DNA from 3 places in the Eubacterium sp. SB2 genome. Region 1 is predicted to be linked to each of the others. Evidence: predicted binding sites of a transcription regulator. Region 1 holds the regulator's gene; each other region holds the start of a gene.

Region 1 (3,304 bases):
CGTAGCCCCATATGTAATCCTTTTCTTCAAACATCTCCGCAATCGGCACGGCGCCATGGCCGTACCCATCCATCTTTATCACGGCGATGATCTGCGCCCCTTCCCCGATCCGCCGCCTCATCTGTTCCATATTATATGATACGGCATCCAGGTCTACCCTGGCAAATACCCTGTTAAACTGTTTCATTGCTCCATACTCTCCTCTGTTCTTTTTAGGCAGTCCCCGATTCCCGCTGTTATATCTTCTGCCAGCACACTGTAGGAACCCCTGGCTGCTTTGGCCTCGTCTCCCGCACAGGCGTGCAGGTATACCCCGCAGACAGCCGCCTCATAAGGCTTCAGTCCCTGGGCCATCAGCCCTGTAATAACCCCCGCGAGCACATCACCGGACCCGGCCTTTGCCATGGAACTGTTTCCCGCAGTATTGACGAATATCTGCCGGTCCCACTTGGCCGCAATTGTTCGTGCATCCTTTAAGACGCAGACAACACCCGCCCTGTCTGTAAATGCCCTGGTCATCTCAAAACGCTTTTCCTGCAGCTCTGTAACAGAACAGCCCAGCAGGCCGGACATTTCTTTCATATGCGGCGTCAGGACAATTGGCCGCTCCCGTTCTTCCAGCAGTTCCGGATGGCACCCCAGTATATTCAGCCCATCTGCATCTATCACACAGGGAATCTGAACCTCTTTCACGACCTGAGTCAAGATACTCTCCGCAACACGGCTCTGTCCGAGCCCGCAGCCAATGCAGGCCACATCCGCCCATGCGAGGAGATCCCGAATGGCTTCTTCCTCATATTCAGTATAAGTGCTTACAATCGCTTCCGGTAAAAGCTGCTGCAATATCACCCGGTTATCTTCATGTGTATAAATCCGGACCAGACCCGCGCCGCATCTATACGCGGCCTTCGCACTCAGATATGCGGCGCCCGACATACCGCGGCTTCCGGTAATCATCAGGATCTTCCCATAGGTTCCTTTATGTGAATTGGGCCTTCGGGGCGGGATCATCTCCGGCAGGTCCGATTTTTCAAATGTGTAGCAGACACCCGGTTCTTTTTCAAAAAGCTTCCGGCTGATTCCGATGGATACGGCAACAGTTTTTCCGGCATATTGGCAGCCCGGATGTAAAACACAGCCCAGCTTTTCGCACTCAAAAGTCACCGTCAGATCGGCTGAAAATGCCGTCCCTAATACCTTTCCTGTGGCAGAACAGATGCCGGAAGGGATATCTATGGCAATCTTCTGTCCCGGCAGCGCATTCATCTTTTTAATATTTGCCGCGTATGCTCCCGAAATCTCCCGGTTCAGGCCCACGCCGAAAACGGCATCCACTATAACAGTATATTCCTTCCTGCTGATTGTTGTTACTACAGGAACACCGCAATTTTCAGCGATTTTCATTTGCTGCATGCAGTCAGGAGTCCTGGATTCTTCGTTTCCGATGAAAGCGGCCTCAACATCACAGCCTTTTTCTTTTAACAGGCGCGCAACTGCAAAGCCGTCGCCGCCGTTGTTGCCGGAGCCGCAGACCACCAGCGTTCTGTGTGTATTGATCTTTTCCTGCTCCATAACGGCCACCGCCGCCAGAGCAGCCCGCTCCATCAGCACCATAGAGGGAATCCCGATCTCATGGATCGTGTAATTGTCCGCTTTCTGCATCCATTCACCGGTCGGCAGATATCTCATATACTCACTCTCCTTTATTGTGTTTCGCTTGTGAAACCCGCGTCCGCAGCGTCCTCACCGGCATCTGCCTCTAATACCACTGTGCGTATCCACCGAAGGGATTGTATCTGATAGGCGCAGGTGTCCTAATAAGTGAAATAACGTGCAACGAAGGCGCAGTGCCTTTGTTACACGTTTTATATTGTTAATCAATTATCATGTTCTTCATTGTAACGGCTGATATTATAAGACAGTTTCATCAAACTATCAGACAAATGTACGCTTTCTACGATCACATCATCCGGCAGGTGCAGATCAGTGTGCGCAAAATTCCATATGCCCTTGATACCATTCTCAACAAGCATATCGGCTACTTCCACCGCTTTTGACTTTGGAATCGTCAATGCAGCAATCTCTATGTCCGTATTTTCAACAAATTCTCTCAGGTCGTCCATCATACGGATTGGGATTCCTCGTATAGTTACCCCTTCCAGTCTTGGATTCACGTCAAAAATTCCCTGCAGTATAAAGCCGCTCTTTTCAAAAGCCGCGTAATTGGCAAGCGCCTGTCCCAGGTTACCCGCTCCTATTATGATTACGTTATGTTTTCTGTTCAGTCCCAGAATCTTTCCGATCTCTGTATAGAGATACTTAACATTGTATCCATAGCCCTGCTGGCCGAAACCACCAAAGTTGTTTAAATCCTGGCGAATCTGAGATGCAGTGACGCTCATCTTCTTGCTCAGGTCATTTGATGAAATCCGTTCTACTCCTGCATCCAGTAATTCTCCCAAATATCTGTAATATCTGGGCAGCCGTCCAATTACCGCACGTGATATCTCTCTATCTTCCACAGCTATCCCCTCCAAACTTAATCTATTTCATATTATATAGAATTGTACGGGCAAAGTCAAATTTTAGTTGTATTTTAAACTATTTTCGTTATAATGAAATAAGTATACGCAAGGGCATCCCGCAGCTCATGCCCCGCGGGCAGGTTTTCAGCATAGCTGAAAATTAATCTTTATTTTTCAAGATAACAAGCGGGGTTCGGCGGCTGAAGCAGAACAGGGAGGCCCGATACAGAAGACAACAGGAGGTTTCTTATGATACTTGCATGCCATAATCTCAATAAAGCTTTCGGTGGACAGGTCATTGTCAGAGACGGCTCTTTTCATATAGAAGACAGAGAAAAAGCGGCTCTGGTCGGAGTAAACGGGGCCGGAAAATCCACCATTCTTAAGATGATCGTAAAGGAAGAGCCAGCCGACAGCGGTGAAATTGTAGTTACAAAAGGGAAAACTCTCGGATATCTCGCACAGCAGCAGAAACTCGAGGGCGGCCGCTCCATATATGAGGAAGTAAAGACAGCAAAGGCTGATATTATCGAGTTGGAAAATCAAATCCGTGCTATTGAAAAGGAATTGAAGTCTCTGAGCGGTGATGCCCTTCAGAGCAGGCTCGATACCTATCATCGCATGATGTCCGCGTTTGAGGCACAGAATGGGTATGCTTACGAAAGCGAGCTGACAGGCGTCCTAAAAGGACTTGGTTTTCAGGAGGAGGATTTTGACAAAAAAACGGACACCCTTTCCGGAGGGCAGAAAACAAGGGTTTCCCTGGGAAAACTGCTCCT
Region 2 (3,304 bases), 410 kb from region 1:
CACCCAACCCCTGTATCGCCTGTAATCGGTACGTGAAGTGGGAGGCTTTGCTGCACAGGAGCCTGGCGATCGGGGCGGAGTACATTGCTACCGGCCATTATGCCAGGATAGTGAAACTGGACAATGGACGTTTTACACTGATGCGTTCCGCGACTCTTGCAAAGGATCAGACCTATGCGCTTTATAATCTGACCCAGGAACAGCTGAAACACACGCTGATGCCAGTGGGAGAATACACAAAGGATGAGGTGCGCCGGATTGCCGAAAAAATCGGCCTTATGGTTGCAAACAAGCCGGACAGCCAGGATATCTGTTTTGTTCCTGACGGTGATTATGCATCTTATATAGAAGAAACAGCAGGAATCAGGATGCCGGAGGGGAATTTTGTGAGCAGTGACGGTCGTGTGCTGGGACGGCACAAAGGCATTACCCACTATACGGTTGGACAACGAAAAGGTCTGGGGCTTGCCCTGGGATATCCCGCCTTTGTGCTGGAGATCCGCCCAAAGACCAATGAAGTGGTGATCGGTACAAACGAAGAGTCCCTGACCCATACGCTTCGGGCAGGAACGTTGAACTTTATGTCTGTAGAAGATTTGACGGAACCTTTACGAGTTTTTACAAAAATACGCTATAACCATAAGGGGGCATGGTGTATAATAGAGAAAACGGGAGACGATGAGGTGCTCTGCACTTTCGAGGAGCCGCAGCGGGCGGTGACTCCCGGACAGGCTGTCGTATTTTACGACGGCGAATACGTACTCGGCGGAGGGACCATTTTATGATAACCAGTGATTTTCACATGCATACTAACTTTTCGATTGACAGCGACATTTCCCCCAGGGACATGATAGAGGGCGCCCTGGCAAAGGGATTGACGACAATCTGTATAACGGACCATAACGACAAAGACTATCCGGTTCACGAGGATATTGGAATGGAGGGGTCCCTTTTCGATTTAGACAGATATTTTCAGGAACTGGGCTCGCTCAGGGAAGAATATGCGGACAGGATTGATGTGCGCATCGGGATTGAAATTGGGCTGCAGCCTCATCTGGGAGAATACTATAAAGAATTAGTCAGTCAATATCCCTTCGATTTTGTGATCGGTTCTGTCCATGTGGTAAACGGGGAAGATCCGTATTATCAGAAAATGTTTGAAACACGGACGGATGAAGACGCATACAGAGAGACATTTGAGGTAACACTGGAAGATATAGAGTCCGTGCAGGACTTTGATGTGCTGGGACATATTGATTATGTTGTGCGCTATGGAAAAAAACAGGCGCAGGAATACAGTTACCGGAAGTATGCGGATATTCTGGACGAGATCCTGAAAAAAGTGATTTCCATGGGGAAGGGGATCGAGATGAATATGGCCGGATTCAAGTACGGTCTCGGCTTCTGCCATCCGCATCCGGATGTGATCAGGCGGTACAGGGAGCTCGGCGGAGAGGTGATCACAATCGGCGCCGACGGGCACCGGCCGGAACACATTGCCTACGATTTTCAGAAGGCGGGGGACATCCTGAAGGGCTGCGGCTTTAAATACTACACAGAATTTAAGTCCAGAACGCCGATTTTTCAACAACTTCCATAAAAATATATTTAGCACTTGAATTTTTGTTCTTGATTTAGTACAATAAACCGTAGTTGATGAATCTTTAACAAACTTGAGGTTTGCTGAAGGTTTCACAATATAATGACTGTGTAACAGTTAACAACTTTCAAAACTTTAGGAGGAATTAATCATGGCAGTAAAAGTAGCGATTAATGGATTTGGACGTATTGGACGTCTCGCATTCAGACAGATGTTCGGAACAGAAGGGTATGAAGTAGTTGCAATCAACGACTTAACATCTCCGAAAATGTTGGCTCACTTATTAAAATATGACTCAACACAGGGAAAATATGCACTTGCTGACAAAGTAACAGCTGGTGAGGACTCCATCACAGTAGACGGAAAAGAAATCAAAATCTATGCTAAAGCTAACGCTGAAGAACTTCCATGGGGAGAGATTGGTGTAGACGTAGTTCTGGAGTGTACAGGCTTCTATACATCAAAAGCAAAAGCAGAGGCTCACATCAAAGCAGGCGCTAAGAAAGTAGTCATCTCTGCTCCGGCTGGAAATGACCTTCCTACAATCGTATATAATGTTAACCACGAGGAGCTGACAAAAGAGGACAACATCATCTCAGCGGCTTCCTGTACAACAAACTGTCTGGCACCGATGGCAAAAGCACTGAACGATCTTGCTGAGATCAAGACAGGTATCATGTGCACAATCCATGCTTACACAGGCGACCAGATGACACTTGACGGACCGCAGAGAAAAGGCGATCTGAGAAGATCACGTGCAGCTGCAGTGAATATCGTTCCTAACAGCACAGGCGCAGCTAAGGCAATCGGCCTTGTTATCCCGGCACTGAACGGCAAGCTGATCGGAGCTGCTCAGCGTGTTCCTACCCCGACAGGATCCACAACAATCCTGACAGCAGTAGTTGAAGGAACAGTAACAGTAGATCAGATCAACGAAGCTATGAAAGCTGCTTCCAACGAGTCTTTCGGATACAACACAGATGAGATCGTATCCAGCGACATCGTAGGAATGAACTATGGTTCTTTATTTGATGCTACTCAGACAATGGTACTGCCTCTGGACAACGGAACAACACAGGTACAGGTTGTATCCTGGTATGACAATGAGAATTCTTACACAAGCCAGATGGTAAGAACAATCAAATACTTTGGAACATTACTGTAAGTCGGTATTTCGGAAAATATAATCGGCAGATTAATTTCTAAAAAATAGACTCACAAAGGGTCCGGTCTTATATAGGGCCGGATCCTTTTTTTCATGAATTATAGGGGATAGTGTGACTGCTCTATCCCTAGAAGGTAATTATTAAACAGGAGGCAATAAGATGCTCAACAAAAAATCAGTAGACGATATTAATGTTAAGGGTAAAAAAGTTCTTGTAAGATGCGATTTTAATGTACCATTGATCGACGGAAAGATCACAGACGAGAACCGTCTTGTGGCTGCACTGCCGACGATTAAAAAGCTGGTGGCAGACGGCGGTAAAGTGATCCTTTGTTCCCACCTGGGCAAGCCGAAGGGACAGCCTCTTCCGGAATTATCACTTGCACCGGTCGCTGTCAGATTATCCGAACTGCTCGGACAGGAAGTAAAATTCGCAGCAGATCCTGAGGTTGTAGGACCAAATGCAAAGGCAGCAGTAGAGGCAATGAATGACGGAGACATCGTCCTTCTCGAGAATACCCGCTACAGAGCAGAAGAGA
Region 3 (3,304 bases), on a different contig from region 1:
ATAAACTTCTTGACCTCATCGATTGCCACCGCTTGGTCGATTTCCCCGCGGGTGCAGGCGTCTTCGCAGCGCCGGTTGCAGATACTTCCGCATACTGCCGGGAATGGGTTCTCCTTCTTAATCAGCTTAAGTGCATCCAAATACCTTCCCTGAGAAGCCATATTAATATATCCCTGCACGGCAATATGAGCCGGACAATTCGTTTTGCACGGTGCTGTTCCCGTGTCATAGCAGTTAATTTGGTTATCATCCCTGTAATTCTCATTCCATTTCTCCGGCCCCCACTTCACCGCATCCGGCAGTTCCTGCACCGGATAGGATACCGGCCCGCTCTTTGTACAGAGTTTCTGTCCCAGCTTTGCCGCACCGGACGGGCAGTATTCCACACACTGGCCGCATGCCACACAGTTATCGGTATTCACCCTGGCTATATAAGCGGAGCGGGACATATTCGGCGTGTTAAACAGCTGAGAGGTGCGCAGTGCATAACAGGAACAGACACAGCAGTTACAGATAGCAAAGATCTTATCTTCCCCATCGATATTTGTGATCTGATGCACCAGGCCATTGTCCTCCGCCCTCTGCAGGATCTCCATGACCTCCGCTTCGTCAATATAGCGGCCCTTCCCTGTCTCTACAATGTAATCGGCCATATCTCCGACGCCGATGCACATATCATCTTCCAGGTGTCCGCAGCCTTCTCCCTGAATTCTGCGGGAACGGCGGCAGGAACAGGCGCCCACCGCATATTTCCCTTTATACTTCTGTACCCAGTGGGAAATATGCTCGACACTGACGGACTTCTGTTCTGTTGGTATGGCCTTTTCAACCGGAATGACGTGCATCCCTATTCCAGCGCCCCCCGGAGGCACCATAGGAGTTACTTTTTCCAGCGGCAGCCGGCTCATCTGTTCAAAAAATCTGGCGACCTCATGATGTTTCTCTACCTGCTCCAGGTTCATGTTCATGAATTCCGCACAGCCAGGCACAAACATCGGCAGTATGTACTGTTTATGGCGGTCCGCATTTTCCCAGTTATACTCCAGCAGACCGATCACGCTCATCTCCTGCAGCAATTCTTCCGTCCGCTTTAGCGGTTTACCGCATTTCTTCGCAATCTTCTGTGCACTGGCCGGCTTTCTTACCTTCATCGCCAGGGCCACTTCCGCCATCTCATCCGTTACAACACAGGCAAGTCCCCAGTATTCCGGATCGTCCACTGTCACTTTGTGCCCAATTCGGTCAGTGATTTTCTGCCCCAGCTTTAGAATTAATGTTCTCTCTTCTGCCATACCTAACTCCTTTCCGCTTTCTGCCATGCCTTTACTTCTTCTCTGAGCCAATCTGTCCAAGTCTCTGTCCCCTCACCGGTGCGGGCACAGATTGCTATAATGATTGCATTCGGGTTTCTTTTTAAAATGTTCTTCCTGCATTGTTCCATATCAAAATCAAAATAGGGAAGCACATCTGTCTTGTTGATCAGAACGACATCACAGATCGAAAACATCAGCGGGTATTTCAACGGTTTGTCGTCTCCCTCAGGTACGCTTAGAATCATGGCATTCTTCACCGCTCCGGTATCAAATTCTGCCGGACAGACAAGATTCCCCACATTCTCAAGTACCACAAGATCCAGATCCCCGCATTCAAGGCCCTCCAGCCCCTGCCGGGTCATATCTGCATCCAGATGGCACATCCCCCCTGTATGGAGCTGGATTGCCTCAACCCCAAGCCGGGAAATTGTTTCTGCATCTACGTCAGAATCAATATCCGCCTCCATCACTCCGATCTTCAGCTCATTTTTCAGCTGTTCAATCGTCCTGGTAAGTGTAGTCGTCTTACCGGATCCCGGTGAAGACATCAGGTTTAACAAAAACACCTTTTTTTCCTTCAGTTCTTTCCTCAATTCGGATGCCCGTTTATCATTATCCGCAAAAACACTCTGCTTAATTTCCAGAACCCTAAAATCTCCCATCCGCTTCTCTCCTTCGATCATAATTGGTTGTACCACAATGTGTTATCTTTTTAACATTGTATCATTCCATATAATGCGTGTCAATTACTCCCTTTATTTTTGTGCAATCAGCAACATATTCCCCTTCTTTTTAGTGCATATTCACCTATGTTTACGACGTTGGAATCTGGTATGACCACATCCACTCTTCATCTCCTGTGCCACATTGCGCTCTGTACTTTTTGTATTTCAAGTTTTTTAAAAATCTATTGACAGAAATTGCGTATTAGTATATATTAAAGGTGCAAGTCAGTTTGTTACTCAAGTAACTAACTAATAAGGTGGTGATATCATTGAACATAAATCCAAATATAGATAAACCTATATTCGTTCAAATTGCAGAACAGTTAGAAGATTCCATATTTACAGGCGTCTTTCCAGAGGAAACAAAGATTCCTTCAACCAATGAGATCTCGGCACTTTTGAACATTAATCCACATACAGTCCTCAAAGGAATGAACATGCTGGTAGACGAAGAGATTATTTATAAAAGGAGGGGTCTTGGAATGTATGTAAAAGCAGGCGCAGTTAAAAAAATCCGCAGAAAAAGACAGGATCAATTTTACAATCAATATATTGAGGCATTAATTAACGAGGCCGTCAAACTGCAGATGTCAAAAGAGGAAATTATCACATTGATAGAAAAGGGGTATGAAAATGAATGCAATACAAATTAAGAATGTCGTAAAACGTTACAGCAATGTCAACGCACTGGATCGGGTTTCTATTTCGTTTGAATATGGTAAAATTTACGGATTTTTAGGAAGAAACGGAGCCGGCAAATCCACTTTAATTAACATCATTTCCAACCGCATCTTCGCTGATGAAGGGGAAATACTTATTGACGGTCTACGCGCAAAAGAAAACATGGAAGTGCACGAAAAGATATTTTGTATGAGTGAGATGGACTTATACGACACCAGCCTGAAAGTGATAGAACATTTTAAGTGGATAGACCGTTTTTATGATAATTTTGACCTGGATCAGGCACGTCAGATTGCAGAAAAGTTTGATCTTGATATTAACAAAAGATACAAAGCACTGTCGAAAGGTTATCAGTCTATCTTTAAACTTACGATTGCGCTTTCCCTCCATGTACCTTATGTGGTTTTTGATGAGCCTGTGCTGGGACTGGACGCGAATCACCGGGAGTTGTTTTATGAATTATTACTGCAGGATTATGAAAACTATCAGAGAACGATTATTATCGCTACCCATCTTATAGAAGAGGTGGCAAACATCATCGAAGAAGTGGTTCTAATCGACAAAGGCAGAGTGCTTCTGCAGGAA

The links. Region 1 encodes Rex, which represses fermentation and respiration genes when NADH is low (regulators of the CRP and FNR family bind a similar motif). Its sites were predicted from a motif close to ATTGTTAANNNNTTAACAAT; they were not measured.
Region 2: a site for Rex is predicted at 1,653-1,672, ahead of gap (type I glyceraldehyde-3-phosphate dehydrogenase). Genes of this name have one in related genera too.
Region 3: a site for Rex is predicted at 2,014-2,033, ahead of hypB (hydrogenase nickel incorporation protein HypB). Genes of this name have one in related genera too.

Annotation. Positions count from the first base shown of each region.
Region 1 covers NZ_LN865153.1:1,752,603-1,755,906, reverse strand. Annotated here, with positions in the region: gene alr (alanine racemase) at 1-187, opposite strand, end outside; gene BN1938_RS20205 (bifunctional ADP-dependent NAD(P)H-hydrate dehydratase/NAD(P)H-hydrate epimerase) at 184-1,689, opposite strand; gene BN1938_RS20200 (redox-sensing transcriptional repressor Rex) at 1,878-2,522, opposite strand; gene BN1938_RS20195 (ABC-F family ATP-binding cassette domain-containing protein) at 2,775-3,304, shown strand, end outside.
Region 2 covers NZ_LN865153.1:2,158,384-2,161,687, reverse strand. Annotated here, with positions in the region: gene mnmA (tRNA 2-thiouridine(34) synthase MnmA) at 1-785, shown strand, start outside; gene BN1938_RS22055 (histidinol-phosphatase HisJ family protein) at 782-1,600, shown strand; gene gap (type I glyceraldehyde-3-phosphate dehydrogenase) at 1,752-2,765, shown strand; gene pgk (phosphoglycerate kinase) at 2,926-3,304, shown strand, end outside.
Region 3 covers NZ_LN865152.1:430,460-433,763, forward strand. Annotated here, with positions in the region: gene BN1938_RS09405 (FAD-dependent oxidoreductase) at 1-1,292, opposite strand, end outside; gene hypB (hydrogenase nickel incorporation protein HypB) at 1,295-1,975, opposite strand; gene BN1938_RS09415 (GntR family transcriptional regulator) at 2,299-2,691, shown strand; gene BN1938_RS09420 (ABC transporter ATP-binding protein) at 2,672-3,304, shown strand, end outside.